DNA from 3 places in the Lactobacillus sp. M0403 genome. Region 3 is predicted to be linked to each of the others. Evidence: riboswitches for the same ligand, from Rfam matches in the RefSeq annotation. Region 3 holds a riboswitch; each other region holds the start of a gene.

Region 1 (10,520 bases), on a different contig from region 3:
TATGACTGGAATAACGATAAATATAATAATGATTTTACTGGTTATTTATCAGAGCTACGCGAGTTAATTAAACTTTTGTGTACTAACTATGGTGAAATTGGTGGTTTTTGGTTTGACGGAAATTGGGACAAACCCAATGCTGATTGGCAAGAACAGCAACTTTATGATGAAATAAGGGAACTACAGCCTAATGCAATAATTACTAACAATACGGGCTTAGAGAAGCAAGGAACAAGTGAAGGAAGAGATGTTGATGTTTTAACCTTTGAACGTGGTGATCCTAAGTCCATTACACATATTCAAAATGACCGCTATTTAGCCGCTGAAACATCGCTAACTCTCAACAAACACTGGGGTAACGCTCAAAATGACCTTAACTACCTTTCCGCTCACGATTTAATCGAACAAATTTGCCGTACTAGAAAAGTTGGGGCAAATTTATTGATTAATGTTGGACCTGAATTCGATGGTTCTCTAAATATTCACTGTCAGTCAATGATTGAACTAGTCGGAGCCTGGATGGCCATCAACCACGAAGCAATCTATCATACCAATAATTTTGAACATCCAACATATAAAACATGTTCAAATGATGATGACTTTATCAAAGGTGATTACTTGTTTGTTGATAATTTAGGCAATATCGGTAACAGTAATGTTGTACTTGGCGGTGAGGAAAATCGCAAACTTATTTTTAATGATTACCCTTCGCGCCCAATAACCCGTATAAGTTGGCTCGATAACCAGCAAGAAGTCCAATTTAAGCAAAATTCTAAAACTAACACATTAGAAATTGAAGCAAATGGATTTGAGTACGGAACCAACTTGGTTGAGCGTGTAGCTAAAATTTATTATTGATTTTAATTTCAAACTTATTAACTAAAGCATTCATAAACAAATAGCTCCGAATTATTTTCGGAGCTATTTTTGCTTATTAAAAATCATACAACTGATAAGTATCAATTACTTCCATTCTTCCTGATTATAAGCCATTTGCCAAAATCTTAGTTCATAGTAGCTGCTTCTTAAAAATGCATCCTTCATTTTAGCAAGTTCTTTTTTAGGGACATTGGTTGCGAGCTGGTTAATCAATGCTAACAGTTTTTTTACATTAACTGCATACCAGTCACTGTCGTATGTATCAATCCATTCTTGATAATACTTCACTGGGGATCCTACTTTAGCCATTTTATGACCAATTTCTTGATAAAGCCAATAACATGGTGCAATTGCACACAAAGCTGCTTCTAAGCCATCTCTTTGTAATGTTAGATAGAGATGATTAACGTACGCATATGCTGTTGGCGCAACTATTGTAGTATCAACTTCATCATCTGTAATGTTAAGTTCTTTGAAAAACTGCTTGCGCACCTCTACTTCGGATTCTTGAAGATCCTCTGCGCTTGCCAGCACAAAGTTTTTAATATTTAAATCTGTAGTTTGTTCTGCAATTAACTGATGAATTTTGGCAAACTCAGATAAATAGTATCGATCCTGGAGCAAATAAAAGCGAAATTTAGCAAGTGGTAATTCTCCACTTTGCAATTCGATGATGAATGGCTGCTTTTCACTTTTAATCCACAAGTCACTAACTAATTGATGCAGTTGATCCGTAAACTCAACCATCTTTGTTCTCCCTAATACCTAATAAATAATAATATAGTGTTTAAATTTCTCTTAGTTTACCCTAGTATTTTTTTATCAGCAAATTCAGATAAATACTTATTGTCTTGGTTTTTAAAAGCATGTATAATTGAAAGCGATAACACGAGGGGTGCCTTTGGCTGAGATAAAATTTATATTTTGAACCCTTTGAACCTGTAAGCTAATCCTTGCGTAGGAACGTGTCAAATAGGCTTTTTAATTGCTTTGACACTCCTAAAATCGTGTCAAAGCTTTTTTCATAGCTTTAAAACGAGGCAAGCATTTTTAGGAGACATAAATGAAACTTGACCTTTTAACTAAATTACGTGAAACCAACCCAGTTGTCCTTAACGCTGCAAATTTTGTCACCGTTCAGGATGTGGCTAATGGATTAAATGCGCTTGGTGCATCACCAATTATGAGTAAAGAAATCGCTGAAGCTGAAGAGATGGTCCAAATGGCCTCAAGTCTGGCTATTAATTTAGGAACCTTGACTAAATTGCAGATTGAACAAATAAACAGATTAATGCAGCTAGCTGTTCGTTACCAAAAACCCATCATTTTGGACCCAGTTGCTGTAGGGGCAGTCGAATATCGCTTAGATACAGCTAATAATCTATTAGCTAATTTTCCTGTCAGTATTATTCGTGGAAATGTTGGTGAAATTGCCGCTTTAGGCGGCTTTGATTGGAATGCCAAAGGAATTGATGCAGGTACTGGAGATGAAAACGTCGATCAAATCACCCAAGAAACTGCTAAAAAATTTCACTGTGTAGTTATTGCAAGTGGTGCAACAGACACCATTAGTGATGGGCAAAAAACAGCTCACATCTATAATGGCACTCCACTATTTCAGGCACATGTAGGATCGGGTGATATGCTGTCCAGTATCGTTGCCGCTTTTGCAGCAATTTGTCCCGATTCATTTGAAGCTGCTCAAACAGCAACTCTTGTTTTTTCAGCAACAGGTGAATTATTAGCACAAGAACATACTGAAGTTGGTCCTGGTACCTTTAGTATGTATCTCATGGATTATCTAGCTAAAATAAGCATTTCTCAAATTGAAAATGTCGCTAAGTTTGATTAGGAGGCTTCTTAATGACAGAAGAAATTAATTCTTTCCCACAAGTTTTAACTATTGCAGGTACCGATTCAGGTGGTGGTGCTGGAATCATGGCCGATCTTAAAACATTTCAAATGCAAAATGTATTTGGTACTGCTGTAGTTGTGGCAGTGACTGCTCAAAACACACTTGGTGTACAAGACTCATTTTTAATGCCACTAGATATGATTGATGCACAATTCAGCTCTTTAGCTTCTGATTTTAAAATTAGAGCTTGTAAAACTGGTATGCTCGGTGATGCTGCACATGTTCATCAAGTAGCACTTAACCTACAAAAATATGACTTTGGACCTATTACGGTCGATCCTGTAATGGTCGCTAAAGGTGGGGCACCCCTTCTAAGTGAAGATGCAGTTGAAACTGTTAAGAGTGAGCTTCTGCCGCTAGCTAATTTAATTACTCCCAATTTACCAGAAGCAGAAGTTCTAACCGGAATTCATGCTAAGAATGAGGAAGACTATCCTAAACTGGCACAAGTTTTACGTGATTTAGGGGTTAAAAATGTTTTAATTAAAGGTGGCCATTCCAATAGCAAAATAGTTCATGACTATCTTCTGCTTGAAGATAATAGTGATTGTTGGCTCAGTGGTGAACGTACTTACACCAAGCGTACACATGGCACTGGGGATACTCTCGCTGCCGCTATTACTGCTCAGCTAGCGCTAGGGCACTCGCTACTTGAAGCTGTGCAACTTGCTAAAGAATATGTTACTAAAACAATTGAGCAGACTATTCAAGTTGGTCATGGTCATGGTCCTCTTAACCACTGGGCAAAATAAGTGAGGTAAAAATGGAAAAATTTGATTCTAAATTTCTACAGGCATATTTTATTTGTGGTACTCAAGATTTACAACAAAATCAAACATTGCCAGGTCTTCTCGAGCAAGCTCTAGAAGCTGGAATTACTGCATATCAATTCCGCGAAAAAGGCATAAATTCAATTTCAGACAAATCAGCGCAACTAACTATGGCACAAGAATTACACCATCTTTGTCAAAAATATAATGTCCCATTTATCATCGATGATGATGTTCAACTTGCTAAAAGTGTCCATGCCGAAGGAATTCACGTAGGTCAAGACGATGAAAATATTTCCCAGGTAATAAAAGAAGCTAAAAATACGATGTTTGTCGGCTATTCATGCTCAACATTAGCCGAAATTGAAACTGCTAATCAAATTGAAGGAATTGATTACTATGGTAGTGGCCCAGTTTTTGCAACTCAGTCAAAAGATGACGCCGACCCAGTAATTGGTCTTGCAGGGCTAAGCAAACTAGTAAAACACTCTTCAAGACCTATTGTTGCAATTGGTGGAATCGAAGAAAAAGATTTACCTGCAATTGCACAGACCAATGCATCTGGTGCTTCAGTTATTTCTATGATTACGCAAAGTAATGATATAAAGCAAACAGTCACTGAGATGCTGCAAGCACCATGGCATAAATAAAATATATAAGCTCTTAACACATATTCTATGTTCAACGCTAATAGCTTGATTGATATAATTTAATTACCAAAAAACTCCTAAACTGTTGGTCTCAGTTTAGGAGTTTACTTTTATTTAGAATATGATTTTAAAATTAGTTTAGTTTGTTTTTGCGACTTTCTCCAAGGTACGAATCATCTGTGCTACAAAACCTGATTCGTTATCATACCAAGCATAACCTTTAACTATTTGACCACCGTCTTTACCTGAAACAACCTGAGTCAAAGTTGGGTCAAAGACAGAACCATATTCTGTCCCAATAATATCAGAAGAAACAATCTGGTCTTCATTACAGCCAAAAGTTACACTGTTCTCAGTATGCTTTTTAACTCTTCTATTGAATTCTTCAACTGTTACTTTTTCTTCCACAACTGCTACTAACTCAGTTAATGAACCAGTAATTACCGGAACACGTTCAGCAATACCTGTTAATCTGCCCTCTAGTTCAGGAATAACTAAGCCAATTGCCTTAGCAGCTCCAGTTGAATGTGGAATAATATTAGCAGCGGCAGCACGAGCATTACGTACATTGCCTCCGCGATCTGGACCATCTTGTAGCAGTTGTGTAGCGGTATAAGCATGAAGCGTGGTCATGATTCCTTCTTTAATGCCAAATTCATCATTCATAGCTTTAGCAAGTGGTGCTAAGCAGTTAGTTGTACATGAACCTGCTGAAAGAATTTGATCTTCTGGCTTTATCTGGTCATCATTAACATTATAGACAATTGTCTTCATGTTACCTGCTGGAGCAGAAATTAAAACTTTCTTTACTCCTGCAGCTAAATGAGCTTGAGCCTTTTCAGTAGAAGTATAGAAACCTGTACATTCAAGTACAATTTCGATTCCGTTATTTTTAACCCAAGGTATTTTAGCTGCATCTTTTTCAGCATAGACTGGAATACTCTTTCCATCAATCACGATACTATTATCTGTTGCAGAAACATCGTGCTTAAAATTTCCATGTGCTGTATCATATTTTAGCAAGTGTGCTAACATAGCTGGTGAGGTTAAATCGTTAATTGCAACGATTTCCAAATCTTTACTATCGATGTCATATATACGACGTAAAGCTAATCGGCCAATGCGGCCAAAACCATTAATACCAATTTTTGTAGTCATATTAAGTTCCCCCTTTGATTACAAAATTAGTATATTAGACAAAAATCGCTCTGCATAATCCGAGATTATAATAGGGTTATCACTTTTAATGATATGGTGTAACATGAACTTTAACGATTTATCTATTTTTAAAACAATTTATGAGCTAAAATCAATCAACAAAGCTGCATTAAAGCTTGGCTATACCCAATCAAATATTACCGCACGACTTAAAGCCCTTGAAAAAGAAGTTAATGCTCCACTTTTTGTTCGTTCTAATTTAGGTGTTAGACCAACTAGCAGTGGGGAAAAAATGTATAAATTTGCAACTACAACCTTACAAAATTATCAGGACTTAAAAGCAAGCTTAACAACCAGCAAACCACAAATCTTGATTGCTGAACTTCTTTTTGGCTATCTGATTACTAAGAAGACCAAGTTCTTAATTGATCGCTACGAAGTGATTATTAAAAATACTGATGCGATTCAGGAAATGCTGACTAAAAAGACCTATGATATTGTAATGACTTTCGTTCCAATCAGCTCCTCCAACTACCTATTAACAGAGAAAAGTAGTTTGCAGTCCTGCTTTTTAACTGGAAAAGGCACTGAAAACAAGAAAATACCTGTCGCAATCAACGCTGATTTCAATTGTCCGTTTCGAGATTTAACTTTACAGCTAGCATCAAATAAAAGCGAAATCATCGAAATTGATTCACTCGAGATGATCTTGCAACTAGTGAAGCAAGGCAAAGCAACAGCACTTCTGCCAAAATACTTAATCAGTGATGATTTGGTCCCAGCAAATAAGCAAACTTGGGAAATTCCTTATTATTCATATCGCTATCAGTTTTAATAGAAAAAAGGCGCTCATTACTAAAGTAATAGCGCCTTTTTCTATAGCCGTTTTAAATATGTCTCATAAACTGGACAAAGTTCAAATGCATATTGCTGATATGTTTTCATTGAAAGCTGATCGGTCGAATCAAACTCTCCAGATAAAACTTGAAAGTTCTTGTTTGCCCACAGTAACAATATTTGTTGTAACTCCATTAATCTACTCAAGTCACCTGCTCCCATCCAACCTAATGTTAGTTCTTTTGGATTATCTTCAAAAGAAAAGCAATACGCCTCAATTTGATTCATAGAAACCAATGCTAATGGTGCATCTTCTAACTGATCTGCAAAAACCATGTTATCCCATTCAGCTAGAGGTATTTCAGCTACTGGATTGGCTAAGTGATTTCTCTGATAATCCCTAAAAGAAATTTGCGCTATTTTTTCACGCATCTCAGAATCAAGTTGTACTTGGCGTAAAGTAATAGCTCTTAAGTTGCTCTTCTTTATTGGTGTTAAGCCCTCCATAGCACTTTGCAATGACATTTTGGGTTCAACCGTTTTCCGAATCAAGTTGAAGCCAGCATCTTGCGCTAAAAAATTGAAAAGTAACTGTGGCGCGTAGTCATAAGTAATCAAAGCCTGGCAGTTCTCCTGCTGCGCCTTCTTAGTTAAGTCTGCAACAATTTGAAGATAAACTCGTTCTAACTCTGCTGCGGAAAAGTTAGGGCTGAGATAAGCCGTAAAATTTAAAGAATAAGGATGAAATCCATTTTTCCAGTAAGTACTTATACCCACTATTTTATTTCCCAGGCAATAAGTTCTCACGTTTTGAGGATATTGCTTTATTGCAGTTTTAATTTCCCTATCCTCAATAACGTCAGCTAATAATTCATCATACATAGTAAATTTCTAACTCTCCTAACCTGCTCTGACCAGTTAGAACTAAAGTAGGTCCTTCACCAGTTGATTCCCCGTTAATCTCTAGTTCGCCCAAAGTCACATCTAGTCTCCTGCTATCAATTTTCCATGATTTAGGAATATAAATCTCTACTTCTCCTAACGAAGCATTAATATCCATAGTGATAAATGCGCCTGCAGGTTTAGCTTGATCAAGGTATATCTCGGCTTCGCCTAAAGATGAGTTAACCGTAACTCTACGTAAATTTTGTGAATGAACATAACGCGAAACGGATGATAAATGCTGATTAATTACTATGTCTTCGCCCTCAATCGTACTGGTGCTAGATTCAGTAAAATCGCCTTGATCAGAATCATCTTTTTTATAGCCAAAATAAAATTTAGGCCAGAAACTTTTTTTGAAGATCATTGTGAAACCGATGTAAAGTAATAGTGCTGCGATTAAAATCGTCCATGGAACGAGCTTCACGATATGTAGTGGCTTTGCATAAACAATTAATAGAAAAGCAATTGAGAAAATTGCTCCAAATAAGCTCTTATTTATGGCACTTTCAATTAAGCAAACACCAAAGACTATTGTCCAGATAATTGTGCCTATTCCCAAATGAAATGTTAATAAATGTAATTGGTTAAGAACTAAGAAAACAGCTGCAGCAACGAATGCCAACCCCCAAAATAGTTCTCTAATTTTATGCTTTCTCATTATTAAGACCTTCTTTCATTGAGTCGATCATTTAGATTACGATAATAGTGCCGCGAAACATAGACAGTTTTATAAGAATCACGAAAATTAATTTTGCAGTTCGAAATTGAACGTGTTAATGAATAAATTTGATTTAAATTTAGGATGGTTGATTTTGAAACACGCATAAACTGATTACTTAATAACTTCTCCAGTTCATACAGTTTATAATCAACAATAAATGCATCCCTGCACGTGTGTGCAATTACCTGCTTATCTTCAGTTTCAAAAAATAAAATCTCGTTCAAGCTCAGATAATAAGAAACATTCTCTTTTTTGCCTTCAATTTGATCAGGATGACTATTAATCCCCTGTAATTGCTGATATATCTGTTCAACTTCTGGAGTAACAGCTTTAGCATTAATAGTTACACATGTATCTTCATCATCTAAATCAGGATTTAGTTCTATTTTTATTTTCACAATTCTCACCTGCCCTTCATTACTTAATGATTTAATTAAACTATTATTTTTACTTTAAATCTAGCATTTTTATCCAAGTGGCAATTATCTCGAACTAAGTGGACAATTATAGACAAACAAAAAGCAGTTCATATTATAATGAACTGCTTTAAACTAGATTAATTTACTTTATTTTTTCACCATATCCATATGATCCTTCACGCATAATAGTTCTTTCGGCAGCTTCAGCCGATAATGTCAAACTATCAATAATTTCTTGCTTTGGAATCAACAAATTTTTTTGTCTATGTTTTGCTAATAAAACTGCAAGGTTTGCAAAGAAAGTATCTCCAGCTCCCATAGTGTCAACGGGTTTAGGATTATAATTTACAACCCCGGTATAGCAATTACCTTTAAAATCATAAAGTAATGGTACTTTCCCACCTCGTGTAAATAGTACGTAACTTATCCCAAATTTAAGACAGATTTCTAATAGCCTTGATTGATCATCCTCATTAGCTTGTTCAAGTGAAAACTGTGCTATATCAACATTAGGAGCCATTTTATTAAGATATTCATTCGTATGATATTTTTCCATTTCAGAAAAATCATAAGCAGTAGTTCCGCCTAAATCATGGACTTTTTTTAGCGCTTCTTCAGTTTTAGAATGACATCCACTATAAACAACTAAGGCATTTTTACATAGCTCCATTAGTTTATTATCCAGTGGCGGTAGCATTCGCTTTCCTCTTGTAAAACTAACAAATTGTCTATCACCATCAACAATATTAACGCATGTCTTTTCAGTTTGTCCCTCAATTCGATTACAAAATGATGTATTTACACCTTCTGAATTTAAACTTTTAATTATCATATTTCCGTCAGCATCATCAGCTACAGAACCGACATAGTATGAATCAACAAGATTTTTAGGAGCAAAAACAGTAAAATTTACAGAATTACCACCTGGAAACTTAACATTCTTATTTTGGTAATAGTCTACAACATTATCTCCTATACCAACTACGTAATCTTTTGTCATCAGAGTCACCAGTTAATATTCTACAACGCGGTAGTATCTTCTTTTATCTAGCGAATGATGTCTGATATCTTCTAAATGAATACTTATGCGTCTCAATGCTGCCCACATAACTGGTGCCTCAACTAAAGGTCTAAATTTAGCTGAAATATGTGGTAATTTAAAGCTCTTCATATCAAATTCTTCGTATTCATCTGTATATTTTTCTGCAAATTTTGACACACGATCATCCATAGCGCGTGTCTTACCTTCAGATTTTAGTAGAACAACTGGAACCCCTTTTTCTACTAGTTCAAATGTTCCATGGAAAAATTCAGGTGAACTAACAGACTTGGTTCTCAACCATTGAGACTCTTCGAGAACGCACATAGAATAGCAATAAGTTGTGCCCCACAAATCGCCTGAGCCTACCCAGATTTGATATGGTGCATCTTGATATTTTTCTGCAAATTTTTTAGCTTTTTCATCTACTTGATAGGATACTTCATTCATATCAGCAGGTAAAAACTCTAGTTCTTTAACAAATTCATTGTAGTCTTCAAATTCACCATTTCTCTGCAAGATTTTTCCAATAAAGAAATAAAATCCCATTTCTTGTGGATGATAACCGAAGGTATTGATTGCAAACGTAGAGCACTTTTCCAAAATTGTATCTGCTTTATTCACAAAAGAAACCGTTCTAATATTTTTTTCTTTCATTTTTTCAGCTATTTCAACTGTTTCTGGAGTATTACCAGATTTAGAAAGCAGGATTACTAAGCTTTTTTCATTTAACTGTTGATTTCCGCTTGCTAAAAAATCAGCTGCCGTAATAAGATACGTAGGAATTTTTGAGGTCGTTTCAATAAAATAATGGAATGGTTGCATTACAGCATTTGAGCCGCCAGACGAAGTGAAAAATATGTTCGAAATGCCATCATCATATACTTTATCGGCTACTTGCTCAATCTTATCTCTTAAAGCATAAACTTTTTTTCCTTCATCAATAAATTCTTGTTTATCAAACTTTAACATTACTATTTCTCCTTATTACACCTTTAAAATTCCAAAATATGACATTACAATACTTAAAACAAATATGCCAATTAAAATGACAACTGTGGATACTTTCTTTTTAAGTAACCAATAAATCAGCATAACGCATCCAAGTGGTAGCATATTAGGCAAAATACCGTTGACAATTGAATTCCACGTCTGAGCTTCATTTCCCTGACCAATCGATCCAGCCA
Region 2 (10,520 bases), on a different contig from region 3:
ACCGTAAATTAGACTTTTTCACAGTTTATTGCCTATTTTACGTACAAAAAGTTAAATTAAATGAAAAATAGTAAGATTATTATAAATGCTTTTTAATTTAATGGTTATGGGCTAACAGTTTTTGCTACAATGGAAGAAGTAATTAGATCAAGCGAAAGGTATTAAAAGTATGAAAAAAGAGCAAGAAATCAAAATGCTAAAGGCTTTTTCAGATGCCAATTCAACTTCTGGCTTTGAAGAAGAGTTTGTAAAATTATTTACTGAAACTGTTAAAGACATTGCCGATGTTAAAGTGGATGGAATGTTGAACGTATATGCTTCAAAAAAGGAGAATCAACCAGATCGTCCAGTTATTCAGCTTGATGCACACTCAGATTCGGTTGGCTTTATCACTCAGGCTGTTCGACCAAACGGAATGATTAAGTTTGTCCCACTTGGTGGTTGGGTAAAATATAATATTCCAGCTTTGCGGGTTAAAATTTTAAATCGTGCTGGTGAATATGTTCCTGGCGTTGTTGCAACTAAGCCGCCTCACTTTATGACTGAAGAAGAACGTAATAATGTTCCCGATGTTGCAGACATGTCGATTGATGTTGGCTCAAGTTCACGTGAAGAAACGATTAATGATTATCAAATTGATACAGGCTGCCCAATCTTTGTCGATGTAAAATGCGAGTACAATGAAAAAACTGGTCTTTTCTTTGGTAAAGATTTTGACGATCGTTTTGGTGCTGCTGCAATGGCTGATGTACTTGACAATTTAAATGGTGAGCAAGTTGACTTTAACGTAGTTGCTGCCTTATCTAGTCAAGAAGAGGTTGGTTTAAGAGGGGCATATGTTACTGCTAAGGCTGTTAAGCCTGACTTGGCAATCGTTCTTGAATCATGTCCCGCTGATGATACCTTTACTCCAGAATGGTTATCTCAAACTGGATTAAAACGTGGGCCAATGCTTCGTGACATGGATACATCGTTTTTACCTAATCCTAAATTCCAACAATATGCCTGTGATATAGCTGATAAAAACAATATTCCTTACACTCGTTCAGTTCGTACTGGTGGTGGACAAGATGGTGCAGCAATTTACTACGAAAATGGTGCACCAACAATTGTTATTGGAATTCCTGTACGTTATGAGCACTCACCATATTGCTTTAGTGCATATCAGGACTTCAAGGCATCAGTTGATTTAACTGTTGCTATTATCCGTGATTTAACCAAAGAGAAATTAGCTAGTTTTAGTCAATTTTAAATTCAAGGTTGATTACTAATCTTTTAAGTCAAGCATACTTGGCTATGTTATAATAGAAAAAATAAAGTCACTAGGGGTGCCACATTTAGCTGAGAAATACCCTCTGAACCTGAACGGGATAATACCTGCGCTAGGGAAGTGTTGAAATAGATTTTTCATGTACTCCTAATGACTGGTGAAGTTTGTTAGGAGTATTTTTATGTTTACAAGATCTTCAAAGTGGAATGTCAAATCGATTATTTTACTTGCGTTAATTGGAATTATTTTAGGGGTAATTTACACCTATGGGTTTAACTGGGCGTTTAACCTGGTAAAAATGATGTTATTGCCAACAGGCTACGCACCAGTGACTGATGCAGTCTTTTCTGGCCTCTGGTTACTTGCAGGACCCCTTGCAATGTACTTTGTACCTACAGCAGGCTCTGGCGTTGTTGGTGAAACTTTGGCTGCAATTGTGGAAATGGTGATTGGTGGTCAATGGGGCGCTACAACGGTCCTTTCTGGACTAATTCAAGGCGCTACTAATGAAATTGGCTTTTTCCCTAAAAAAGAAAGATATCAAAAGTTTTCTTGGCAAAGTGTTTTAACGGGTGCCTTTTTTGCAGGGCTAGGTAGTTTTATACCAACATACTTTTTATATGGCTGGAGTAAATTCAGCGTTAAACTGCAAATTATTATGTTTGTGACAATGCTGCTATCGGCGCTGCTTTTTGATGGGGTATTGATTAAACTAATTACCAACTTATTTGATAGAGCACTAAAGCCTAAGATTGACTAAATAAGGTAAACGCTAATAATAATTAGCGTTTTTTAATGCTACAAAAGCCATGGACTAAATTGTGAAGAAAAATTATAATTAATGCTTATATGAGTAAGTAGAGTGCAAAGATACTATAAGGAGAATTATGGCAGAGAATATCACAAATTGGCGTTCATTAGGTGGCTATGTTGGTGCCGAAGGTAAAAAGGTTAAAGAGGAGATGCTTTTTCGTTGCGGTCAGTTATTTGATTTAACCGACGAGCAAAAAGATTTGGTTCAAAATCATTATCAACTTAAGAGACTTGTTGATTTACGTGGTGATGATGAACGAAAAGAATACCCAGACTATGTTTGGCCAGGTCTTGATTATGTGATTTTAGATGTTTTAAAAGATTCAGGTACAAATCAGGCAAGTGTAGATGAAATTGTTTCGGCTAACAGTCATGTGGAATCTGATATGCTCAAGACATACGAAGAGCTAGCCTTATCAAATTCTGCACGTGAAGGTTACCATCAATTTCTGATGGACCTAATTAATGATCCTGTACCAGTTGCATTTCATTGTTTTGCTGGGAAAGACAGGACTGGTGTTGCAGCAGCATTAATCTTGAAGAGTTTGGATGTTAGCGAAGACCAAATTTTTGAAGATTACTTGAAAACAATTGAGGCTCGTAAAGAAGCAAATCAAGAAATTTTGGACTATTTAAAAGACAAAATGGATCCTAAGAATATCAAAGATGTTGCGATTGCCTTAACGGTTGAACGTCAGTATTTGGAACGTTACTTTGAAACTGTCCAAAAGAACTATGGCGACTTTGACCGCTACTTTGTGGAAGGTCTTGACTTGCCAGCTGATTTTAAGGAGCAGATGCAAAACATTTACTTAGTTTAGTTTTTTGCCTGTGATAAATAGTATTTGAAGAAAAGAGAAAAAATGAATCGCGAAGATTATATCAAGAATTTAAACCTTGAACCCCACCAAGAGGGTGGCTGGTTTCGCCAAATTTATACTAGTGACGAGCAGTTTTACGCTGAAGATAGTAAAGGTGATCGCTATTACTACACTTCAATTTATTTCTTACTAGATGATACCAGTTGCTCTCATTTTCACCGTTTAAATCACGATGAACTGTGGTATTACCATGATGGGGAACCAATCACCATCCACTGTATTTCACCCGAAGGAGAGTATCAAGCTGTTAGACTAGGTAAGGATGTTACCAAGGGTGAAGTGATGCAATTTAAAGTACCTAAAGAAACGATTTTTGCTTCTGAAGTAACTAAACCTGACAGTTTTTGCTTAGTTAGCTGTGTTGTTTCACCAGGTTTTGATTATCATGACTTTGAGATGCTTAAGAGAAAAGAATTGTTAACGCAGTATCCAAAATATACCGAAGTAATCGAACGTCTAGCAATTGACTAAAAAAAAAGACCAAGTTCTAATGAACTTGGTCTTTTTATGTTGAGATAATTATTTAGCGTTTTGACTTAAGACAGAATGGACCTTGGTAGTCAGCATGTCAATTGCAACGTTATTTTCGCCACCCTCAGGGATGATAATATCCGCATAGCGTTTGGTTGGCTCAATAAATTGGTGGTACATTGGCTTAACAGTATCAAGGTATTGTTCAATTACCGAATCAATTGAACGACCACGTTCCTTAATATCGCGCTCTAAACGCCTAATAAAACGAATGTCGTCGTCAGTATCAACATATACTTTAATATCCATTAAGTCACGGATTTCCTTGCTAGCTAATACAAGAATACCTTCCAAAATGATAATATCAACAGGTTCCGTATGGATTGTTTTCTTGCTTCTTGTATGTTCCTTAAAATCATAAACAGGCATCTCAATTGGTTGATGCTTTAACAAACAACCAATTTGCTCTTCTAGAAGGGGAACATCAAAGGCATCGGGATGATCATAATTAATGTTCTGTCTGATATCCATTGGGATGCCTGTGTTGTCTTTGTAGTAGGAATCTTGCGTCATAATCAAGACATGTTCATTTTCTTGCATTTGATCAACAATTTTATGGGCAATTGTTGTTTTTCCACTACCAGAACCACCAGTAATTCCAATCACAACAGGTTTTTCAAGTTTAGACATAGAGCTACTCCTTTTTTATCAATAAACATTTTACTTTACTTTTCCTTGAATTACCAATACTTAGGGGAAAAAGAAAGGTTCTACGTGAGTTTTTAAAATTTATTACAACTTAATAAGTCTAAAAAATAAAAGACTTGATAAATTAAACTAATCGTTTTTTGTGTTCAGGAAGAATAAAATAGTATTTGGTAGAAAATATGAATAATGGTAAACTTCAACCTAATAAAAGATTCAGTATTTTTATTGCGCAGCAGGAGAAGTAATGTGGAGGGCCTCTAAATGAAAATAATTGATTTAAAGAAGTATTTAACACCATTTGAATTTCAAGTAGTTGATAAAGATATTAGGGTAAAAATATATTCGGACACTACAATCGAGGCTTCTGGATTTTATAATTCCATTTTTAAAGGAGAAACTGGATCATTGAGGAAAAGACTTTTTACAATTATTGAAAATGGAAAAATAGTTTCTGTAATTACTTCAATAATCCCACAAAAGTTCATTAGCAATCCACGTATTGATGATATTGAAGAGGAAACAGACAAAATACAAAAAAGTACAGAAATTTATAATGATATTATGCTTACTTGGCCCAGTAATGACGAAGAAAAATTGTTTTTAAGCAATCAAACGCAAGAAAAGTTTCAAGTTATCTTACGAAAGGCTCTTTTTGTTAATGCGAATAATGACATAATTAGGTATGAGGAAGATGCGATGTTACCTGATGTTTTTTGTTTGCAAAAGGGGTAGCTATGAGTTCATTTTTATATCAAGAAGCCAAGAAAAAAATATTGGACATAATTGCCAGCGGCGAGTTTAAACCAAACTCTAAAATTTGGAATGAACGAGTTTTTGCCCAGAAATTAGGCTACACACGTTCAACTATAAAAAATGCAATTAATTCATTAGTTGAAGATAATATTTTAGAAAAAAGAAGGGGAGATGGAACGTATCTAGTGAATGAGAATGTAAATAACTCATTTGAAATAGGAGATGATTCCCCGAATTCATTTACACAGCTTGTTAAAATTAATCGCCAAGAAGTGGTCAATAGAGTAGAGTCGTTTAAATTAATCTATGATAATAAAGATTTAGCTATTATTTTTGATGATAAATATAGCGACTTTTATGAACTAATTAGAACACGCATAGTAGACAATACTGTTGTGGCCGTTCAGAAATCGTATATTCCTTTTAGTTTGTTTGAAGATGCACACCGATATGATTTTAGTAATATGTCTTTATACGATTATATGGACTTTAAGAATCATAAACCGACAAAATTTGAGACTAGAATTGAAGCTCGGCCAATTAGTGACAATCAGTTTGTAGAGGATACAATTAAGTTAGATAAATCTAAATACGCCTATTTATTATTCTTGGAGTATCGCGGTTTTTCAGATAAAAAAGAGATGGTTGAATACACAAAGTCATGGTATAACCCCGATTTTATTAGCTATAAAATAAAAGTAAAAAGATAAATTGGTCTTAAAATTGGTTGCAAAAAAGGAACTACTTTAGAAAGCGGTTCCTTTTTCTATTGCCTAAAATAATATTAAGTACTAAATTAAAGTTATGAAGAAAAGAAGGGAGGAAAGTCGCATGGAAATAGTATTAGCAAGCCATTCCACTTTAGCTCGTGGAATGTATGATACTGCTTCACTTATTATGGGAAAGTCAAAAAACCTGCACTACATAACTGCATATTTAGATGATAGTGTTAACTTTTGCGACCAATTGAAAGAAACAACTGATGAGATTTCAAATCAAAAAATTGTTTTTGTTACTGATGTTGTGGGTGGTTCTGTTAATAATGAGCTTACCAAATTTGTTGCTGAAAAACCAAATTGGTTTCTTGTTTCTGGTATGAATTTGCCTTTTGTATTAGAACTGCTTAATTATTCAATTGCTTATCCAGATGACGATTTGGAAGAAATTAAAGCTAAGTTAGCTTCTTTAGTTGAAACAGGTAGAGAAGGATTACAGCTAGTTGAATTAAAAGATCAAAATGAAGAAGAAGATTTTTAATTTGAAAGGGGATTATAAATTATGATTGCGATGACGAGGATTGATTATCGGTTATTACACGGACAGGTTGCTTTCGCATGGACCAATAACCTATCGGCTAATGCAGTTTTAATTGCAAATGATGAGGTTGCAGGAGATAGTTTTCGTAAAAAGACATTTCAATTGGCTAAACCAGAGAATGCTAAGTTGATATTTAAAACAATAGAGGATTCTGCTAAAGCAATCGCAAGTGGCGTAACTGATAAATATCGTGTTTTTATCGTGGTTGAAACCATCAATGACGCGTACCGTTTGGCTAAACTTGTTCCTGAAATAAAATTAATTGACTTAGGATTATCGAGTGAAAAAGAGGGTTCAACTAACATTGCAAAGTCAGTTTATGTAACAAAGAAGGACATTGAACAACTTACTGAACTTGAAAATGATGGAGTAAAGGTTCTTGTAAAACAGGCGCCAGGCGATCCTGATACAGAATTTTCTTCACTGATTAATTAGGAGGAAGAAAAAAATGGTTTTACAAATTATTGGTATCTTTCTTGTTTCCTTAATTGCTAATATGCAAGATTTTCTTGGTTCATCTTTTATTGGACGACCAATTGTTACTTGTTTATTTATTGGCTTGATTTTTGGAAACGTCCAACAAGGATTAATTATTGGAGCAACACTTGAATTAGCCTTTCTAGGTTTAATGGGTGTTGGAGCTACCGTCCCTCCTGATGAAATAATCGGAGGAATTTTGGCAACAGCTTTAGCATTAAAAAATGGTTATGGAGTCAGTGTGGCTCTTACATTGGTTTTACCAATTGCAACCCTAGGGTTATTAATTAAAAATTTGCTTTATGTTGTTATCTTCCCTGCAATGGCACATAAAGCAGATGATTATGCGGACCAAGGTGAAGTGACTAAAGCAGGAAATATGCATATTTGGGCATCATTCACGAGAGTCATTATGATGGCACTAGTAACGACTATTTCGTTTGCTCTTGGTAGCAACTTAGTTGGTGCATTCGTTAAATTGATTCCGAAGTTTTTGATTGACGGTATAACTGTTGCTACGCAAATTTTGCCAGCCGTTGGTTTTGCAATGTTAATTAACATGACTTTCTCGAAAAAAGTTGCACCATTTTTCTTTATTGGATTTGTTTGTGCGGCATATTTGAAGCTAGACATGATTGCAGCATCAATTATTGGAGCTATCTTTGCGGGCATCATGTATCTGATTACTGAAGAAATTCATAACAGTAATGGTGGAAACTCAAATAGCGCTACGGAGGTGCAAGAAGATGACTTCTAATATTAAAGAGAATACTCAGGAAAAGAAACTCACCAAAAAAGACTTAAAAGGAATTTTTTGGCGTAGCATGCCAATGGAAGCATCATTTAATTATGAACGAATGATGAGTATGGGTTTTGCCTATACTATGACGGGAATTATTAATAAGCTTTACGACAAAAAAGAAGATAGAAAACAGGCAATTAAGCGGCATCTTGAATTTTTTAACTGTACTTCAGCCACATCACCATTTATTGCTGGTGTATTGGCCTCAATGGAAGAAAAAAATGCCAATGATCCAGAATTTGATCCTAGTTCAATTAACACAATGAAAACTGGATTAATGGGCCCTCTTTCAGGGATTGGTGATTCAATTTTCTGGGGTAGTCTAAGAATTATTGCGAGTGGTATCGGTGTTTCTCTTGCTCAAAAAGGAAGCATTTTGGGACCAATCTTGTTCATTCTAATTTATAACATTCCAAATTTATTAGTTAGATATTATGGCACAATGTGGGGTTACAAGTTAGGAACAACATTTGTAGACAAGATGGCATCTGGCTTGATGAATTCAATTACGTATGCCATTAATATTTTGGGAAATACTGTTATTGGCGCTATGGTGGCTTCAATGGTTGTTATTAATATCCCTGTTCAACTTAGTGGTGGTAAAAATCCCGAAACAATTCAGTCATTGCTTAACTCAATTATGCCCGATTTAATGCCTTTAGCAATTACCTTTTTCATTGCTTGGTTACTAAAGAAAAAGCATGTCAAGATGATGTGGATTTTGCTAGCAATCTTAGCTATTAGTATTTTGGGCACATTCTGTGGTTTCTTAAAGCCTTAATGGATTGAAAGGAAAAAATAAATGTATTTCGATAAAAATGAGTTTTTAACTAATTATAATTCTGCCGTGAAGGAACTTGATCACGTTGATGAAGTTCTAGCAAAATTAAGAAAAAAGGATATCAAAAATATTTTCTTTACTGGATGTGGAGGTTCATATACCAAGTTTGTTAACTTACGTCCGTTAATGTTTAAAAAATTGTCTATTCCTTTTGTTGTCACTACACCTGAAGAATTATGTGACCTATATCATGATGATATAACCAATGATAGTTTAATTTTAGCTGGTACAAAAACCGGTGAAACGACAGAGTTGGTTGAAGCAATTGAAAAAATCAGAAAAGATTTTCCTAAGTCAACGATTATTAGTTTTATCGGAGACGAAAACAGTACCTTAGAAAAAGAAGGTCTTATTGATGAGCGTATTAAATCGTTTGATACGGATGCAAATTTAATTGAATTAGGTTGGTTTTTAATTCACTTTGCACAAGAGACAGATAATAAAACAAATGAAAGCCAAAAACAGCAGCTTAAAGAAATGGCACAAAATGTAGCTGAAGGGATAGAAGCACTTGTTCCTGCTGCCTTAGATCACGTCAATAATACTGATATTGATCAGATGCAAATGTGGGTTGGTTCAGGAAATGTTTGGGGAGAAGTTTGCTGCTTTGCAAATTACTTAATGGAAGAAATTCAGCACATTAAAGCACAAGCAATTAACTCTGGTGAGTTTTTCCATGGACCTTTTGAAATTATTGATAATAATCAAAGTGTTAGTGTTGTTGTTAACAGTAATTCGAATCGCCAAGAAGACATGCGTGTAGTAAACTTTGTTAAACAATTTGCTAAAAATCCTTTGATCATTGATATGAAGGTTTTTAAACTAGATAAATTTGATAGTGACTTACAGGTGTTCATTGAAGCTTATGCTTTAAACCATTACTTTGACACGCTTTTCAACATGTATTCAATTAAAACAGGCAAATCTGCTAAAACAAGACGCTACTACCGTTTGCTTGAGTATTAAACCATAATCTTATTAAAAAAATGATTCAAAAGCCATATTTCGGTACTTGACCGAGATATGGCTTTTTTTTGCTAAAAATGAGCCATTATTTGCTGGAAGTGCTATCATAAAAGTATAAATAGATGTAGTACCACTCCTTAGAAAAAGACAGTGCAAGTCTAATAACTTTCAATTACTAATCTTTTACTAAAGATAAAGATACTTACTTAATTGAGGAGGACAGAATCATGCTTTTAACTTCTAGTTTGGCAACCTTATTAAAGGGCAATGTTACTGGTCGCTTAGTTGGAATTGTTTTAATTATCTTAGGTGTAGTTGAATTGCTTTTCAGCTTAAGATATAGCAAGGGTGTAATTAAAAATGGGACTAGCAATGGCTTCGCCCCAGCTTCGATGGCCTTTTCGTTATTCTTCGGGCTGATTTTATTAGTTGTGGGAATTTTCGTTGTTGTAACTACTTTTTAAGTAGTAAACCAATTTTTTATTAAAGACGAAAATAGGATTAAATATTATCTTTTTGATAGTAAGCGCTAACCTAAAAGTGTTATAATGTAATTAAATTACGGATACATTTTAGGAGGAAAAAATTATTATGGCAGAACAAACTATTATGCTGAATTGTAGTGCAGGAATGAGTACATCATTGCTAGTAACCAAGATGCAACAAGCTGCTAAAGATCAAGGAATTGATGCAAATATTTTTGCTTGCCCAGCTTCAGAAGCTACTCAACATATTGAGCAGGATCATCCAGATTGTATTTTACTTGGGCCACAAATTCGTTACATGGAAAGTGACTTCAAGAACAAAGTACAGGGTCAAGGTAAAGATGGAAAAGATATTCCTTTTGCCGTAATTGATATGCGCGCTTATGGTATGATGGATGGCGTAAAAGTTTTACAACAAGCAGAAGATTTAATTAACGGTTAAAACGGAGGAATACGATGGCAGAAAATATGACACCTGAACAAGAAGAACAAGCTACTTTAGAATCAGCAATGGGTTTAATTGCCAATGGTGGTAATGCAAAGAGTTTAGCTTTTGAAGCAATTCGTTTGGCTAAAACTGGTGACATTGAAGGTGCTAGAGCAAAATTAAAGGAATCAGATGAGTCATTAAATGAAGCTCACAATTCTCAAACTGGTATGCTTACCAAGGAAGCTCAGGGAGGCCATACTAAAGTCACCTTGTTAGTAGTTCACTCACAAGACCATTTAATGAATG
Region 3 (10,520 bases):
TAGCAGTTTCAACAACTTTACTCGTTTTCCAGCCGCGTAAGTCTACAGTTTCCAATTTGGTATCATTTCTGAATAGGTCAATCGTGCTGTAAAGATTTTTAGTGTTCAGCTTGCCCAAATCGACATTAACTAAATTTTTATCGTTTCTAAACATGTTTCCCATATCCGTCAAACTCTTGGGGTTCCATCCCTTCAAGTTTATTTCCGATAAAGCTGTACAATTTCTGAACATATTGAAAGTACGCGTAACTTTGCGAACATCAAAGTGACTAACATCAATTTTCTTAACGTTTGCAACTTTTTCAAACATACCAACCATATAAATGACATTGCGGGTGTCCAATTTACTTAAGTCCAGTTGATCAAGATGGTTAAAGCCGGAAAACATGCCTGTCATATCCTCAACCTTACCGGTATTCAAATTGCCCAAGTCGAAATCTGTTAGGCTATTCATATTTTTAAACATATACTGAGTGTCTGTTAAGTTACGTGTATCCCAGCCAGTGGTATTTACCTTTACTAAATCAGATGAGTCAGCAAACATATACGCCATTGTTGTTACATTTTGGGTGTCGAAATGGCTTAAATCAAGACTGGTTACTTTTTTAAGCTTCTCAAACATGCCGTTCATTTTAGTAACATTGTGAGTATCAAAATTACTCAAGTCTAAATCAGTTAGGCTGTCATTTGCAAACATCCCACTCATATCTGTCACTTTCTGCGTGTTAAAGTTTTTAAGATTAAGTTGTGTAACTTTAGCATCCGCAAACATTTTGGCCATGTTAGTTACGTTACTGGTATCAAAGTGGTCTAAGTCCAATTGATTAACAACAGTATTGTTAAACATATTTCCCATATCGGTTACTTTGGATGTATTGAAATTCTTCAAATCCAACTGGTTGGCCTTTGCGGATTCAAACATGCTATTCATGTTCACTACATTTTTGGTATCAAAGTGACTGACATCTAGTTCGGGCGCTCCTAGACCAAAAAACATTTGGCTCATATCAGTTACCTGGCTAGTGTCAAAGTGACTGACATCAAGATCCGTTAAGTTCGAATCGCTTAAAAAGAGCTTTGACATATTAGTTACTTTACTAGTATCAACTTTGTCTAGGCCTTTGATATCTTGTAGTGAACTTAATTGAGCAAATTTTTCTTTTGAATCAGGTGCCAGCTGTACCGGATTTTCAAAAGAGATGTGTTTAATATTTCCCGCCAAACTGAGCTCTTTAGTAAAAGGTGTGCTGGAAAGCTGTGCACCTTTAGCACCACTAATAGTCAATGTATTAGTAAGAACATCATATTTCCACGTGCAATCTCCATCTGTACCTGTCCAAAAGCCCAGCTGAGTATTAGCAGTATTTGTGTTAGCCAGTTGTGTGCTATCGGTTTTATCATTTGCAGCAGGTACAGTAGCGGCCGCAAAAACATGCGAGGTAAGGCCGCTTCCACTCGTCACTCCTAAGAGTGTCAAAGCTACACCAATGCCTATTTTTGGTAGATTAGTTCGTCTTACTTTTTGAAATTTCATATTTTATTCCTCCTCTTACAACTTATTTTAGTCCTTTAAAATCAAATGATATCGTCTTTTTCCTCTTCCTGGGCTAATTTCCAGCCCGTCATAAAGTGCTGTTCACGTAAAGAACGCAACTCGTTATAGTCACTATCCAGGCTATCAATTGCATCCTGTAACTTTTTATTTTGCTTACGCATCTGATTTAGTTCTGGATCATTGACCACACCCTTAAGATGCATTTTTGCCGCTAATTCACGTCTTTTTTGTTCAAACTCTCCTTTAAGTGTTGCCAATGCATTTTCATACTTTACCAGCTTCTGGTTGACTTGGGGAATCTGGCTGTTCAGCTTAACAAACAATTCATAAGGCATATTAGACTTAATTCGATTGCATTCCTGACAAGATAAAATCAAATTATCGAGGTCATTATTGTGTGAAAGTGAAACGGGATCCTTATGATCAACACTGCGTCCCCTTCGGCCACAGTATTGGCAGCGGTAATGGTACTTGGCCCGAATACGCTCACGATCAATATAGTCGACTTCATTAAGTTTAAAATCAACACTCAAGCCCATTTTTTCAAGGTTTTCGGCAAAGGTTAATTCAAGCTTGGGAAGAAAGTCGCTTTTTCCTGTTTCACTGTCAATTATTGCTTGATTAAACTCGGTTCGTTTAAGCTGCTGTTGGGCCAACTCATTTCCATCGTAATCTTGGATAAAGGCCTCATAACGTTTTCGCTGATCTTTTTTGGTGACCAAAAAAGCGGCCTCTTCATCATCTTTCGTTGTTTCATTTTTGCCAATAAAAGTATAGAGCAGTCCTTGGGCAAAGATTGCAACCGCCATATTGGCAAAGTCCGCTGGTTCTTTTCCACTTTGAATACAGATATCACAAATGCTGGTCAATTGTGGATTCATTAACCCCGCTTGTTTAAAGTGTCTTGAATTGATGCGCAATCCGCATGCACTGCATTGAAATTTCACTTTACCACTGCTCCTTTTGGCTAAATGCTTCTTAAGTCAATTTTACCCCAAATTATGGTAAGAAAAAAAGCGGATCACAATTGATCCGCCTTTATCGTTTTTATTTCAGACTATTTGTTTTCGTCTGCTTTGGCCTTGTTCAAGAAAGCAACAACTGCTGCTACGTGAGCAACACGCTTCTTACCGTTTTTCTTGTTCTTAGGTCTTTGGTTTGGTTCACAACCAGTGTTGTAATTTTCACCTTTACGCATAGTACTATACTTCCTTTCAGATTTTCGAAAATCTCATTTAGTTTACCACGTAAGGCTCAAGCAGGCAAGGATGCTTCTTTAAAAGTAACTTATTACCATTTATTTTTTCACAAAAACAAAAAGACAATCTAAATTAGACTGTCTTTTTGCATTTAATTAAAAAGTTTTAGCGTATTAGTTGTTACTATTTCTATTTATTATATTCATTAACTGTGACAGCACCGTCAATCACGCCGCCATCGTCTGCAAGACTCATTGCTGCATTCTTTTCATCAACAACTAAGTCGTTACCTAAGTATTGCATTTCAGCAGGACTAGTATATAAATCAAGGCCTGCATTGTTCTCAACTTCAATTGTAAAGTCAGGGTCTTTTTGATCCAAAATCACAAATTGGAAACTTGAACCAACGGTGCATGTACCACCAACGTCAGAATATTTATTAGAACCATCATTCAGTGATAACAAAACTACCTGGCCATCTTTAACTTGGCCCTTAATCTTATCTGCAGCTTCAGGTTTGATATTTACTTTAACAGTTTCTGAATTACTCATAATAAAATTACCCCCTAATCTTTGTCTGTTTCCCTAAGTATAGGGTATAGTAAGTTGTGAAGTCAAAAATTATGTTTATTAATCTTGCAGCCTTTTTGCTAGCCAAAAATATATATTGCGAACACAGAAAAAAAAGCTCAAAATAGACTTATTGACTTTGGATGATTGTAATGTGTGAAAGGGGACATTTTATGACCGTCTTAAAAAAAGTTTTTAGTGACCGCATTTTGCAAATTACTGCAGTGGTGACACTGATAAGCCTTTTTTTCGCTAGACCACGTCTCGAAGACATTAATTTACATACGATTTTTTCTGTAGCTGCAATGCTAACTATCATTCAAATCTATGCTTACTTGCATGTTCTTGATGTTTTAGCCTATAAATTGACTAGTATTGCTGATAACATGCAGAAATTGAATATCTTGTTCACCTTATTAGCAATCATCTCTGGAATGTTCTTAGGTAATGACATAACTGCTCTTACCTTGATTCCACTATATTTAAATATTGCCAAAAGATGCGATTTACCACAAATTTTGCCGGTTACGTTAATTGGCATGGGCGCAAATATCGGCGCCGCGTTTACGCCATGGGGTAATCCACACAACATTTTTCTTGTCAGCAAGTACTCTGTTAATGCGCTTGAGTTTTTCTCGTGGTCATTGCCATTACTACTTTCTGCTTTGGTGATCGCATTCATTATCTTTCACTTTATTCCGCGCACCAAGATTCCAGTTCAAGATATTAAACAAATTGATATTAGTGTACGACCAACTGTTATCACTACCGCAGTTTTCGCTCTGTTCTTTTTGGGTGTCTTTAAAGTTATCAATGTAGTAATTCCAATGATTGTTGCGATTATCTTGGCTCTACTAATTAATCCCAAAATTTTACTAAAAGTGGATTACGCACTATTACTAACTTTTACCTGCTTTTTTATTTTCATTAGTGATATCCAACAGATTCCAATCGTCGTTAGTTTAATTCACGCAACGGTGAATTCTGAAACTTCTACCTACTTTACTTCCATCCTCTCAAGCCAAGTCATCAGTAACGTACCTGCAACTATCTTAGTCGGTAAGTTCACCACTCACGCCAAGGCACTGTTTCTAGGCTCTAATATCGGTGGCTTTGGCTCACCAATTGGCTCAATGGCTAACATGCTAGTACTCAAGACCTTTACACAAAATGCCTCAGTTTCACGCGGTGAATTTTTCAAAAAATGGATTGTGATGCAGTTCGCCGGTTTGCTTATTTTGACTTTAATTGGCTGGGTACTGCTCCTAGTTTAAAAGTTAATTATTTATTAGGTTTTACCAGTAAACGCTGTGTAAAGCCTTTTTTTATATTCAAGTGCACAGTTATCAGTTATAATTAACTAATATTATTCTAGGAGGAAAAACAATGTCTAATCTTACCTTAACAATTTGGATAGCAGTAATTATTGTCGTATTAATATTGGCAATTTATATCGCTATCTACAATGGCTTGCAAAAAGCCAAAGTATATACTGACGAAGCTTGGAGTCAAATTGATGTTCAGCTAAAGCGTCGTAACGACTTAATTCCTAACTTAGTTGAAACCACCAAAGGTTATGCTAAGCATGAAAGTGAGACACTAGAAAAGGTAGTTCAACTGCGTAATCAATTAACTAACATTCCTAGTGATGATCACGCTGAAACTTTAAAGGTATCGAATCAGCTTTCAGATAGCTTAAAAACTATTTTTGCTTTATCAGAAAACTATCCTGACTTAAAAGCAAACCAAAACTTTGCTAAATTGCAAGAAGAATTAACTAACACTGAAAACAAAATTGCTTATTCAAGACAGCTTTACAACTCATCTGCTGCTCTTTACGATCAAAAGCTATTAACCTTCCCTTCAAATATTGTTGCTGGAATCCACGGCTTCAAAAAGGTTGATTACTTGCAGACAGCCGAAGCTGAAAAAGAAGTTCCTAAGGTTAAATTTTAGATACTAATCTCATGTTATTTCAACAAATTGCTCGTAATAAACGAAAAACAGCTGGCATCATGGTGGTGTTTACGCTCATTTTAGCTCTTGCTGGCGTTGGATTCGGCTATCTTTTTGCGGACAATCCAATCTTGGGGCTGATTATTGCCCTTGTTGCTTGTGCAATCTATTTACTAATAGTTTTGCCCAATCCAGCTAACTTAGTAATGAGCTTGAATCATGCCCAAGAAGTTCATGAAGCCGACAATCCCGAGTTATGGCATGTTGTTCAAGACATGGCTCTTGTTGGTAAAGTTCCGATGCCGCGTGTTTTCATCATTAATGATGCTAGTCCAAATGCCTTTGCAACAGGGCGGGACCCTGAGCATTCAGCGGTGGCAGTTACACAAGGACTCCTCGACATGATGAATCGTGAAGAACTCGAAGGCGTTTTAGGACACGAAATCTCTCACATTAGAAACTATGATATTTTAGTTTCAACCATTGCCGCTGTTTTAGTAGGTGTTATTTCATATTTATCTGGTATTGCCAGCCGCTATATCTGGTGGATTGATGATGATCGTGATAGTGACAATGATAGTAACAACGCTATTGTAATGGTTTTTAAAATTGTTGCGATTGTCTTTGTTCTTATTTTGGGACCACTTTGTGCTAGTCTTGCGCAAATGGCATTATCGCGTAATCGCGAATACTTAGCAGATGCTTCCTCAGTCGAATTAACACGTAATCCGCAAGGATTAATATCTGCTTTGGAAAAAATTGATGGTTCCGATCCAATGAAACAAGCAGATCCAAGTAGCGCAGGAATGTACATCGAAAACCCACTTCATAAAAGGGGTACTACACATTTATTTGATAGTCATCCACCTACAAAGGACCGAATTGAGCGGTTAGAAAAAATGTAATTTTAGTTATTAAAAAATGCATCCCTTAATAGGGGTGCATTTTTTGCTCATTTTATTTCAGATTAATATTGGCCTGTCTAAACAGTTCAGCCCGCATTTGAACAGGCGTTTCATGATAGTACTCACCGAACTTTTTATAAAAGAATGATTTCCCATTATAACCCACTCTAGTAATAATTTCCTTGACTGAAATGTCGGGACGGGCAAGTAAATTGCGCGCTTCCTGCATTCGTCTCTCGTCAACGTGCTCGACAAAACTTTTACCAGTCTTCTGCTTAACCAAGGTCGAAAAGTAATTCGGATTCAACCCAAAATGCTTGGCCGCTTCATTCAAAGTAACATCGGCAAAGTTCTCATCAATGTATTGTTCCAAGGCTGTTTGTGCAAATTTAGGTGCAGCAGTCGGCGCCTTTTCAAAGTCCTTGTTTCTAAGTGCTGCTACAAATAAGATACTAAGCTCGGCAAGCACCATGTTTTCAACAAAAAGATTCTGATTAAGATATTCATCGATAATCTTTTTCATTATTTGTGCAGAGCTCGACATTGCTGAACAGTTTAAATTTAATAGTCTGTTTGTTGTCATTAGCTTACTGATGTGATCAATTACAGCTTTTTCTTGTTCACTAAAGTACTGTTTCTTTTTTAAAGTAAATTGTTCGGACAGCCTTTGACTAAGTTCTATTTTAACTAGTAAATCTTTTTTGCCCTGCTTTTCCACTTCATATTCACTCTTTTTTTGCAAAAGAATAATATTACCAGCAGAAATCGTGAACGCCTGACCGTTAATTTTGGTTTTTGTAGTCCCAACAGCTTCATAAAGAATCGTTAGTCCTGTTGTTTGATAACGATGGACCCCGCCGTTATGATTTTCGAGGTTAATTGTAAACAAGTCAAAGTCATTACTGCCTGGACTCAATCTTATTTCATTGGAATCAGAAGTAGTTGCATCAATTACACTTGTTAAATACTGTTCCTGTTTCACCGTTGCCATAGTTATCACCCGCCTATTAGTATCTTTTTTTCATAATTTTATTATATCGTAATTTTTAACCCTAAGTTGGACTTGAGCTATCATTTTTAACAAAAACCCGTATGCTTTTTTCACTTCTTGATGCAATCTAGACAAGTACTAGGTTCTTTTTGTATAATAATCATGAATATACTAAAGGGGTGCCGTTAGGCTGAGAATATACCCATTGAACCTGCTTTGGACAATGCCAGCGAAGGGAAACTAATTATTTTGCGCCGTTGAACATCATTGTTCAATGGCTTTTTATTTATCTTGGTAAGAAAAATTGATCAGAACAAACCAGCTCTCATTTTCATACGACGAGCAACAGAAAATACTTAATAACATTACACTCGAAATTCCAACTAGCAAATTTTCGCTACTCATTGGGCCTACTGGCTGTGGTAAGTCCACTTTGTTAAAAATTTTAGCCGGCCTTTATCCTAAATATGCTGGTAAAGTTAGTGGAACAGTTGAACTAGATGGATTACGTTCCGCGATGATGTTTCAAAATGCCGGTGAGCAGTTTACTATGGCAACTCCACGAGAAGAAATAATTTTCGCTCTCGAAAATTTACAACTAAGTAGTGATCAATATCTAGAGCGACTTAACGATGCAACCAAGTTTACGCAAATTGAACAGTTACTGGATCAGAAAATAACGACACTATCGGGTGGTGAGCAACAACGAGTTGCACTAGCTGTCTTAGTCGCAATGGATGTTGATTTGTTTTTACTTGATGAGCCGTTTGCTAGCTGCGATCCTGAAGCACGTCAATTTTTAATTACTAAATTGGCGCATTTAAGGGATAAAGGAAAAACGATTATTTTAACTGACCATGTTTTGACTGGCTATGAAAACATTTGTGACTACTTGTTTCAATTTAAACGTGATAATGTCACGCTGCTAGATGAAGCAAGTAAAAATGAACTATTGCATGATAGTCAACAGGAACACACTTATACTTTTGCCCTTCCTGAAAATGAAACTCCATGTTTTGTTTTAACTAATGCTCAAGTTGAACAAAATCGTATTCTGTTAAAGCAAGACCATCTAAACATCATTGCTGGCAAAACAACACTAATTACCGGTGCCAACGGTGTTGGCAAGACTTCATTATTTAATGTTCTGACTAAAATGCTCCCGTACAGAGGAAGTATTACCTACGACAAGCGGGAAATCCGTAACCAGACGACAAGAAAATACTTACTGGAAGTTGGGCAAATTTTTCAAACCGCAACTGACCAATTTATTGCCGTTTCGGTTGAAGACGAAATCAAGCTCAGTCTGAAGCAAGCAAAAGACAGCTACTTTACAAAAGAAAAAATAGCCGAGATGTTGGATTATCTCGACTTAAGTCAAACCAAAGATCAAGTTGTCTATTCTCTTTCAGGCGGTCAACAAAAGAAGTTGCAGATTTTATTAATGTTAATTTCCAGCCAAAAAGTGTTACTGATTGATGAGCCATTGAGTGGCTTAGATCATGAATCGGCACAAAAGGTCATGAACTTATTGCATGAGAGTCAGAAACAGCGACACCAAACGTTGCTTATTATCAGTCATGAATTAACTAATCTTGCCGACTGGTGTGACTACCATTTAATTTTTAGTAATCATTATTTAACGTACAGTAATAAGTGAGGTAAAAGATGAATCCTAGTTTCAAATTTCTTTTAGCACTAATCATTTCAATTGAGTTATCGCTTAAAACTAGTTTAACAACCAACTTATTGGTAATTGTTTTTGCTGTTGTCTATTTACTTACGCAAAAAATCAAATTTAAAAGTCTATTGTTCACCCTGCTTACGCCATTAATTGCGGCATTCACCATTTTTGCGACTCTTTACTGGTTTGCCCCGCAGCCTAACCTCGAAAATGCACTCAGTCTATCTAGCCGTATTTATGTCTACACACTAACAATCTGTTGCGTATCGATCAAAACAACTGCAGAAGAATTAGCCCGTTCACTCGAACAGAATTTTCATTTACCAAGTAAGTTTGCTTATGGCGTCTTGGCCGCATTAAATATCATTCCCCAAATGAAGCGAGCAGTTAAGCAAATTCGCATTGCTGGAATGATGCGCGGAGTTTACCTCAGTTTTTGGTCACCAGTTTTATACTTCAAAGCCATCTTGGTAGCGCTGAATTCAGCTGAAAATCTGGCGCAAGGAATGGAATCTCATGGCTACGTCGAAGGTGCGAAACGCTCGGTGATTGTTGCCGTGCCACTTAAAACCAGTGATTGGCTATGGAGTGGCGTCATCTTAATATTAGTCAACCTTGCACTGTTTACCTTAAAGTAACAAAAAATAGTTCCATCAAGTTAATACTTTTTGGAACTATTTTTATTTACTCAAATGAATTTCTCGATCAAACATGCTATTCATGCGTTCATTGAAGTTATGTGCAATGAAAACAACGGTGTTAGGCTTCTGCAGTAGTTGTTGCAAGATTTCCAGTGTTGCTGTTTGATCAATCGCGCTGGTTCCCTCGTCAATTAATAAAATATTACTATCATGGACCTGTGCACGTGCCAAAATGATTTTTTGTCTTTGACCACCGGAAATATTCAGCTTTTGTAGATTAATTTCAGTATTAAGACCTTGTGCAAAAGATGATGTATCAGTGAGACCCATATTTTGACCTACTATTTCAGCCAGACCATCCAGCTGATCGTTAAACATTGTAATATTACTTTTAACAGTGCTTGGGAACAAAATAGGATCCTGTGCAATATAACCAATCTTAGTAAGATCAGGTTCAATAATTTCACCTGCTTGATTCATAAACTCAAGTTGCCCAGAGCTAGGCGCAAGAAAGTTTAAAATCAATTTAAATAAAGTTGATTTACCTGCTCCACTATCACCAGTAAGTAAAATCTTCTCACCATACTTGACCTCAATATCTGGAAACTTTAGGGTTTCACCATTTTGAAATTTCACTGCTAAGTCCTTTGTCCTGAAGGCGTAGGGACTTTCATGGATTTCAGTTTCACTATGCTCTCTTACAGGTAAAGTTTCCGCGGTAATCTTGTCTCTCAATGAACTAGTGCCCTTAATTAAGCCTAGATAAAATGGCAAATATTCAATCCCAATAGACATATAAGTACTAAAATTACCGATAACGGCAATCGCACCGAAAGGAGCCATATGACCTTTAATTAGCACCCCTGTCCATACAAATAAGGCAAAAATCATTATTTGCGAAATACTACCAGTAATAATTGATAAAACTTGTTGTTTCGCAGTTTGGTTTAGTTTTGCATCCTCCAACTTTTTTGCACCTACATGCAACACCTTCATTAAGTGTTCGCCCGCTGCATAAC

The links. A riboswitch is a leader RNA that binds a small molecule or an ion and turns the genes downstream of it on or off. The one in region 3 is predicted to bind thiamine pyrophosphate.
Region 1: linked by a shared signal. The riboswitch ahead of thiM (hydroxyethylthiazole kinase) and the one ahead of H3T48_RS07540 (ATP-binding cassette domain-containing protein) in region 3 are both predicted to bind thiamine pyrophosphate.
Region 2: linked by a shared signal. The riboswitch ahead of H3T48_RS06590 (ECF transporter S component) and the one ahead of H3T48_RS07540 (ATP-binding cassette domain-containing protein) in region 3 are both predicted to bind thiamine pyrophosphate.

Annotation. Positions count from the first base shown of each region.
Region 1 is NZ_JACFQV010000001.1:391,393-401,912, forward strand. Features, by position in the region: gene H3T48_RS01680 (alpha-L-fucosidase) at 1-858, shown strand, start outside; gene tenA (thiaminase II) at 964-1,626, opposite strand; TPP riboswitch at 1,761-1,860, shown strand; gene thiM (hydroxyethylthiazole kinase) at 1,943-2,731, shown strand; gene thiD (bifunctional hydroxymethylpyrimidine kinase/phosphomethylpyrimidine kinase) at 2,743-3,546, shown strand; gene thiE (thiamine phosphate synthase) at 3,558-4,214, shown strand; gene gap (type I glyceraldehyde-3-phosphate dehydrogenase) at 4,353-5,372, opposite strand; gene H3T48_RS01710 (LysR family transcriptional regulator) at 5,476-6,207, shown strand; gene H3T48_RS01715 (hypothetical protein) at 6,249-6,986, opposite strand; gene H3T48_RS01720 (hypothetical protein) at 7,084-7,812, opposite strand; gene H3T48_RS01725 (LytTR family DNA-binding domain-containing protein) at 7,815-8,273, opposite strand; gene H3T48_RS01730 (PfkB family carbohydrate kinase) at 8,437-9,294, opposite strand; gene H3T48_RS01735 (SIS domain-containing protein) at 9,307-10,305, opposite strand; gene H3T48_RS01740 (PTS system mannose/fructose/sorbose family transporter subunit IID) at 10,321-10,520, opposite strand, start outside.
Region 2 is NZ_JACFQV010000004.1:181,638-192,157, reverse strand. Features, by position in the region: gene H3T48_RS06595 (M42 family metallopeptidase) at 170-1,252, shown strand; TPP riboswitch at 1,315-1,406, shown strand; gene H3T48_RS06590 (ECF transporter S component) at 1,452-2,030, shown strand; gene H3T48_RS06585 (tyrosine-protein phosphatase) at 2,158-2,904, shown strand; gene H3T48_RS06580 (cupin domain-containing protein) at 2,929-3,435, shown strand; gene udk (uridine kinase) at 3,484-4,125, opposite strand; gene H3T48_RS06570 (hypothetical protein) at 4,405-4,875, shown strand; gene H3T48_RS06565 (GntR family transcriptional regulator) at 4,878-5,606, shown strand; gene H3T48_RS06560 (PTS sugar transporter subunit IIA) at 5,728-6,153, shown strand; gene H3T48_RS06555 (PTS sugar transporter subunit IIB) at 6,175-6,648, shown strand; gene H3T48_RS06550 (PTS sugar transporter subunit IIC) at 6,662-7,447, shown strand; gene H3T48_RS06545 (PTS system mannose/fructose/sorbose family transporter subunit IID) at 7,437-8,273, shown strand; gene H3T48_RS06540 (SIS domain-containing protein) at 8,295-9,299, shown strand; gene H3T48_RS06535 (hypothetical protein) at 9,527-9,763, shown strand; gene H3T48_RS06530 (PTS sugar transporter subunit IIB) at 9,891-10,226, shown strand; gene H3T48_RS06525 (PTS lactose/cellobiose transporter subunit IIA) at 10,241-10,520, shown strand, end outside.
Region 3 is NZ_JACFQV010000006.1:32,975-43,494, reverse strand. Features, by position in the region: gene H3T48_RS07580 (BspA family leucine-rich repeat surface protein) at 1-1,534, opposite strand, end outside; gene H3T48_RS07575 (HNH endonuclease signature motif containing protein) at 1,576-2,502, opposite strand; gene H3T48_RS07570 (hypothetical protein) at 2,613-2,753, opposite strand; gene H3T48_RS07565 (iron-sulfur cluster biosynthesis family protein) at 2,944-3,306, opposite strand; gene H3T48_RS07560 (SLC13 family permease) at 3,498-4,598, shown strand; gene H3T48_RS07555 (LemA family protein) at 4,711-5,280, shown strand; gene htpX (zinc metalloprotease HtpX) at 5,292-6,185, shown strand; gene H3T48_RS07545 (AraC family transcriptional regulator) at 6,238-7,176, opposite strand; TPP riboswitch at 7,342-7,433, shown strand; gene H3T48_RS07540 (ATP-binding cassette domain-containing protein) at 7,481-8,836, shown strand; gene H3T48_RS07535 (energy-coupling factor transporter transmembrane protein EcfT) at 8,845-9,498, shown strand; gene H3T48_RS07530 (ABC transporter ATP-binding protein) at 9,541-10,520, opposite strand, start outside.